2 linked regions of the Catenuloplanes niger genome follow. The protein of the gene in region 1 interacts with the protein of each later gene in a pairwise test. Links are inferred from orthologs where the notes say so. Each region holds a gene or a part of one and is shown on either strand. Other genes may lie near its edges.

Region 1 (3,237 bases):
CCGGCCGTCGCCACCGGCACCGCGCCGGCCACAGCCACCCCCACCGCTCCAGCCAGCGCGATCAGCCCAATCCCAGCCACCGCAGCCGGCACCGCGACGGCCGTCGCAGCCGGTAGCACAGCGGCCACCGCAACGGGCACCGCGACGGCCGTCGCGGTGGACGGCACGGTCACCACCGTCGCCGGCGGCACCATCGGCGCGACCGCCGGCCTCCCCGCGACCGGCGCCGGCGGTGTGCGCGGCGCCGACGGCACCTCGACCGAGGCCGGAGCCGAGGCCGAGGCCAGAGCCGGAGCCCGGGTCGAAATCGACCTCGACTGGTTCGTCCACCCCTTCGTCGACTGACGCCACAGACCTGTCTCGGCACCCCCAGGACCTGGGTGATCAACCAGCTCGCGTCGGCCGGCCGGGGCCGCAGCCGGCCGGCCGCCCTCCCGCGACTGGTTGATCACCCGGGCCGCCCACCCGGCCCGTACAATGTACGGTATGACGTACACACCCACGCACGACGAGGTCGGCGCCCTGCTCGACTGGTTCGCCCGGTACGACTCGCACGCGCGCGACAACGACATCGAGGCCATGGCCGACATGGCGCTCTTCCCGCTGATGGTGATGACGGACGACTCCGCCGGTGAGTGCGTGGGGCAGGTGTGGGACCGGGCGACGTTCGTCGCGGCGATGAGCATGGCCGGCGCGGGCTCGGCCACGGTCGACTTCGACAACCGCCGCAGCCCGGTGTTCCTCGACGCCGATCTGGCCGTGGTCACGACGGACTCCACGATGACGATCGACGGCGAGATCAGCCGGACCCGCTACGTCGACGTCATGGCCAAGGAGCACGGCGAGTGGCGCTTCAAGAGCATGATCCAGCCCGGCTGGGGCGACATGCTGCGCCAGCACCTGGGCGCGTAGCGGTCACGACGCGGCCGGGGCCCGCACCGCGGCATCGCGGTGCGGGCCCCGGATCCGTGACGGGACCGCCGAGCCGAAGGGCACGCCGGAAGCGGGCGGATCGGCTTCGGAACAGCTGTTACCGCTCGCCGCGCCGCGCCCGCACCGCCGCCAGCGCCTCCGCGAGGATGGCCTCGCCGTCCTCAGGGGACCGGCGTTCCTTCACATAGGCCAGATGTGTCTTGTACGGCTCCGGGCGCGCCGGACCGGGTGGGTTCTCGCGGTCGCGGCCGGCGGGCTGGCCGCAGCGCGGGCAGTCCCAGGCCTCCGGCGCCGGGGCCTCGGCCGCGAGCAGCAGCTCGGTCGTGTGGCCGTTGCCGCACCAGTAGGTGACGGGGACGCGCGGGGCCGGTTCGCTTCTCTCGGTGGGGCGCATGGGGCTGGAGCCCACGCGGGTGCCCCGGATAGCGCTGCCGTTCGGCACGATTCGCTCCTGTCCGTTGGGGGATCGGTGGAAGCGGCGGGAAGCAAACAAAAACTCTGCGCTTGGCCCCGAGGACGGGGACCAAGCGCAGAGTGTACGACTACGGGTGCCGCTCAGGCACCGTCGACGGCGAGTTTCAGCCAGAAACCGAGCCCGACGATGCAGGCGAACCACACGATTCCGACCAGAACGGTGTAGCGGTCGAGGTTCTTCTCGGCCACGGACGATCCGGCCAGGCTGGAGGTGACGCCGCCGCCGAACATGCTCGACATGCCGCCGCCCTTGCCCCGGTGAAGCAGGATGAGCATGGTCAGGATGGCACTCGTGATGATCAGCAACACGATCAACGTGTAGGCGAACCACATCGGCATGATCGGGTCGTTCCTCTCTTGGGCAGGGCCGTCGCCAAGGATAGCGGGCGGTCGAAGTCACAGTCACGCGGGGCACGCGGAAGGGGGCCCAGCCGGGCCCCCTTCGTTTCAACGAGCGTCAGCGCGCGACGTGCTCCGGGAAACGCACGATCTGCACGAACTGCTCGGCGTCGATGCTGGCGCCGCCGACCAGCGCACCGTCCACGTCCGGCTGCGCCATGATCTGGGCGACGTTGTTGCCCTTGACGGAGCCGCCGTAGAGCACGCGGACCTTGTCCGCGGTCTCCTGCCCGTACTTCTTCGCCAGGCGGGCGCGGATGTCGCCGCACACCTCCTGCGCGTCCTCCGGCGTGGCGGTCTTGCCGGTGCCGATCGCCCAGACCGGCTCGTACGCGATGACGATCTTCTCGACCTCGGCGGCGGTGAAGCCGTCGAGACCGGCCTCGAGCTGGTCGGCGCAGTGGGCGATGTGCCCACCGGCCTCGCGGACGTCCAGGCCCTCGCCGAGGCAGAAGATCGGCGTGAGCTCGTTCGCCAGCGCGGCCTTGGCCTTCGCGTTGACCAGGGCGTCCGACTCGTTGTGGTACTCGCGGCGCTCGGAGTGCCCGACCACCACGTAGGTGCAGCCGAGCTTCGCGAGCATCGCGCCCGAGATCTCGCCGGTGTAGGCACCCGACTTGTGCGCCGAGATGTCCTGCGCGCCGTAGCCGATCAGCAGCTTGTCACCGTCGACCGCGGTCTGCACCGTGCGGATGTCGGTGAACGGCGGGAGCACCACGGTCTCCACGTCGGTCAGCTGCTTCTCGGTGAGGCCCGCGGCCAGCTTCTGGACGAGAAGGTTCGCCTCGAAGTGGTTGAGGTTCATCTTCCAGTTGCCGGCCATCAGCGGCCGGCGCGACGAGGTCGCCATTACTTCTCCAAAGCCTCGATACCGGGAAGGGTCTTGCCCTCGAGGTACTCCAGCGAGGCACCGCCACCGGTGGAGATGTGGCCGAACGCGGCCTCGTCCAGGCCGAGCGTGCGCACGGCCGCGGCCGAGTCGCCGCCGCCGACCACGGTGAAGCCGTCGACCTTGGTGATCGCCTCGGCGACGCCCCGGGTGCCGGCCGCGAACGGCGCCAGCTCGAAGACGCCCATCGGGCCGTTCCAGAAGACGGTCCGGGCACCGGCGATGGCCTCGGCGAAGAGCTGGACCGACGCCGGTCCGATGTCGAGGCCCAGGCGGTCGGCGGGAATCCCGTCCGCGGGAACGACGTCGTGCGCGGCGGACGCCGAGAACTCCGAGGCCGCGACCACGTCGACCGGCAGCACGATCCGGTCGCCACCGCGCGCGAGCAGGTCGCGGCAGGTGTCCAGCATCTCCTCCTGGAGCAGCGACTTCCCGACCTCGTGGCCCTGGGCCTTGAGGAACGTGAAGCACATGCCGCCGCCGATGAGCAGCCGGTCCACCTGGGGCAGCAGCGCCTCGATCACGGCCAGCTTGTCGCTGAC
Region 2 (3,358 bases), 5.5 Mb from region 1 along the record:
CGGGTGGACCGTTGAACCTGCTTGCGTTTAGCCATCGCTCCTCGATCTTCTGCATTCGCGCCACCACCGTTGCGCGCGGCCGGATCCCTGACGGCCAGCGCGTTCTTCGTACGGCCTCAGCTATGAAGTCGTTTCGCGCAACCCACGGTCATTCCTGCTGTCCCCATCGCCCGGTCGAACTCGGAACCTGCGTGAACCGGCCGGCGCGCGGGGCTCATCCGCACGCCTGCTGGGTTCGCCACGATGTACGCACCGGTAGCCACAGAAGGATTAACGGATTCTGAGAATTTTCATGAGGCGGCAACCACATCACGCTGGGCTTCTACCCGCGATGCGGTGGGTGATGAGTGAGACAGCACGAAGCCCGCCTTACCGGCTCAATACCGGACAAGGCGGGCTTCACCCGAGCGTGGTATGTCGTTTATTTCCGGCCGGTGACGAGGCGACGGCCGACCGCGGCGATGAGCCGGTCGAGCTCGGAACCGAACGGGTTGTCGTGCACCAGGTACGTCCACGTCGCGGACGGGCGGACCAGGTTGGCCTGGGCCGGCTCCCAGGTGTCGGTCACCTCGTCGATCTCGGCGAACGTGTCGACCGTCCGGTCCTCGATCTCCGGCATGATCTTGCCGAACGCCGGCACCGCGGCCCGGTGGAACTCGTCCAGCGGGTCCAGCTTGCCGAGCGCCCGCAGGTGCACGCCCTCCCGCACCTCGGACAGGTAGGACAGGTGCTCGGCCCAGAGCCGGTCGAGGTGGTAGAGCGCGATCGACCGGGAGACCTTGCTCAGCACCTCGTCGTCGACCTCCGCGGTCTCCTCCGGGAACTTCGACCGCAGCATGTCCGCCGCGACGTCCGTGGTGAGCAGGCGCTCGCGACGCTCGGAGAGCGCCGCCCGCTGCTGCTCGATGACCACGTTGTAGCGCCAGGTGTTGCGGTGGATCTCGTGACCGACGCCCTCGGCGACGCGCTGCGCGTGCCCGACCGCGTAGTCCACCCGCTCGTCGGTGACCACGCCGTCCATGTCCATGTGCGGCGACGGCGGGATCATGTCGCCCGCGTTCCGGACGATCAGGTCGTCCTCCAGGCTGCCGTAGAAGACGGACGTGCCCGGGTCGCCCTGCCGGCCGGCGCGGCCGCGGAGCTGGTCGTCGATGCGGCCGCTGTCGAACCGGCCGGTGCCGATCATGTAGAGCCCACCGAGCTCGGCGACCTCGTCGTGGTCGGCCTCGTCGCTGCCGCCGAGCCGGATGTCGACGCCGCGGCCGGCCATCTGGGTGGAGACGGTCACCGCGCCGCGCTTGCCGGCCTCCGCGATGATCGCCGCCTCCTCCGCGTCGTTCTTCGCGTTCAGCACCACGCACGGGACGCCGGCGGCCTCGAGCGCGGCGGCCAGGCTCTCCGACTCCTTCACGTCGCGCGTGCCGATCAGCACCGGGCGGCCCGTCTCGTGGGCCTCCTGGATCTCCTTGACCAGCGCGTCCTCCTTCTCCTGCCGCGTCGCGAAGATGCGGTCGGGAAGGTCCTCGCGAATGTTCGGCTTGTGCGGCGGGATGACCGCGACCTCGAGCTTGAAGAACTCGCGGAGCTGGTCACCGACGAGCACCGCGGTGGCGGTCATGCCGCAGACCGTCTTGTAGAGCGCGATGAAGGACTGCACCGTGATGGTCTGCAGCACCTCGCCCTCGCTGGTCGCCGACAGCCCCTCCTTGGCCTCGACCGCGGCCTGCAGCCCGTCCGGCCAGCGGCGGCGCTGCGCGACCCGGCCGCGCGACTCGTCGACCAGCTCGACGGCGCCGTTGCGCACGATGTAGTCGACGTCGCGGTGCAGCAGCGCGTGCGCGTGCAGCGCCACGTTGAGCGCGGAGAGCTGGTCGAAGTTCTCGTCGGCGTAGAGGTCGATGCCGTCGAGCTTCTTCTCGATCTTCTCGGTGCCCTCGGTGGTGAACGCGACGCTGCGGCCGTCCTCCGCGATCTCGTAGTCGCGGTTCCGCCGCAGGCCCTTGACCAGCGCGGCGGCGGCGTGCACCGGGTCCTGCTCGCCGGGCACGGTGCCGGCCAGCACCATCGGCACGCGCGCCTCGTCGATCAGGATCGAGTCGGCCTCGTCGACGATCGCGGTGGACAGCTCGCGCTGCACCCGGTCCTCGATGTCGACCACGAGCTGGTCGCGCAGGTAGTCGAAGCCGGCCTCGGAGACGGAGACGTAGGTGACGTCGCAGCCGTAGGCGGCGCGCCGCTCCTCCGGCGTGGACGCCTCGGTGACCGAGCCGACCGTGAGGCCGAGCAGCGTCAGGACCGGGCGCATCCAGTCCGCGTCGCGGGCCGCGAGGTAGTCGTTGACGGTCAGCACGTGCACCGGGCCGCGGCCCTGGCGGACGTGGCCGTAGGCGGCGATCGCGGCGGTCAGCGTCTTGCCCTCGCCGGTGGCCATCTCGGCGACCTTGCCGGAGAGCAGCGCCATCACGCCGAGCACCTGCTCGTCGTACGGCCGCTGGTCGAGGCCCCGGCGCGCGGCCTCACGGCCGATCGCGCAGATCTCGACGATCTCGTCCGCCGCGCCGGCCCGCTCGGTCAGCTCGGCGTCGTCGAGCTCCTTGAGCTCCTCCTCCAGCGCCTCGACCGCCGGCAGCCGCTTCTGCAGCGGCGCGAGATCGACGGTCGTCCCTGGGCGCTGCAGGAACTTCTGGAAGCGGCTCTTCAACCGTGACGACACACCCATGGTGCGAAACGCTACTTCATCACGCCGCAGAGTGGTGAGGGGCACCGGTCAGATCAGCCCGGTTTCCGACCCGACCATGCCGCGCCGGACCGGAGCGACTCCGCCTCCGGAACCAACAGTTGGTGCGCGGCCAGCTCGCGATAGAGCGGACTCGACTCCACCAGCTCCTCGTGCCGCCCGGTCGCGACCACCCGCCCGGACTCCATCACCACGATCTGGTCGGACTCGACGACCGTGGAGAGGCGGTGCGCCACCACCAGCAGCGTGCGGGTCGCGGCGGCGGCGTCGATCGCGCGGCGCAGCGCGGCCTCGTTGCGCGCGTCCAGGTTGCTGGTCGGCTCGTCCATCAGCAGGATCGGCGCGTCGGTGAGCAGCGCGCGGGCGATCGCCAGCCGCTGCCGCTCGCCGCCGGACAGCAGCACGCCGCCCTCGCCGACCTGCGCGTCCAGCCCGAGGCCGGTGCGCGTGACGATGCCGGTGAGGTTGACCGACTCCAGCACCTCCAGCAGCCGGGCGTCGTCCGTGTCCGGCGCGGCCAGCAGCAGGTTCTCCCGGATCGTGCCGGCCAGCACCGGCGCCTCCTGCTCGACGTAGCCGAGCCGGGACCGCAGCGCGTCGCGGCTCTGCTCACGCACGTCC

Evidence for each region.
Region 2: the proteins of secG (region 1) and secA2 interact in binary tests that used the Escherichia coli proteins (3 or more experiments, as listed by UniProt). The link is inferred for Catenuloplanes niger from one-to-one orthologs.

The regions. Positions count from the first base shown.
Region 1 is NZ_JAVDYC010000001.1:1,903,602-1,906,838, forward strand. Bases 118-3,042 are described here. They hold secG (preprotein translocase subunit SecG), read right to left. Parts: upstream 1,747-3,042; coding sequence 1,489-1,746; downstream 118-1,488. Other genes in these bases: J2S44_RS08250 (hypothetical protein), read left to right, coding at 118-345; J2S44_RS08255 (nuclear transport factor 2 family protein), read left to right, coding at 487-912; J2S44_RS08260 (RNA polymerase-binding protein RbpA), read right to left, coding at 1,031-1,375; tpiA (triose-phosphate isomerase), read right to left, coding at 1,865-2,656; J2S44_RS08275 (phosphoglycerate kinase), read right to left, coding at 2,656-3,042. Also shown: more of J2S44_RS08250, read left to right, coding at 1-117; more of J2S44_RS08275, read right to left, coding at 3,043-3,237. UniProt on the Escherichia coli protein: Subunit of the protein translocation channel SecYEG. Overexpression of some hybrid proteins has been thought to jam the protein secretion apparatus resulting in cell death; while this may be true it also results in FtsH-mediated degradation of SecY.
Region 2 is NZ_JAVDYC010000001.1:7,436,556-7,439,913, reverse strand. The notes cover bases 71-3,116. They hold secA2 (accessory Sec system translocase SecA2), read right to left. Parts: upstream 2,720-3,116; coding sequence 422-2,719; downstream 71-421. Other genes in these bases: J2S44_RS32495 (ABC transporter ATP-binding protein), read right to left, coding at 2,773-3,116. In the rest of the region: J2S44_RS32505 (hypothetical protein), read right to left, coding at 1-35; more of J2S44_RS32495, read right to left, coding at 3,117-3,358. UniProt on the Escherichia coli protein: Required for protein export, interacts with the SecYEG preprotein conducting channel.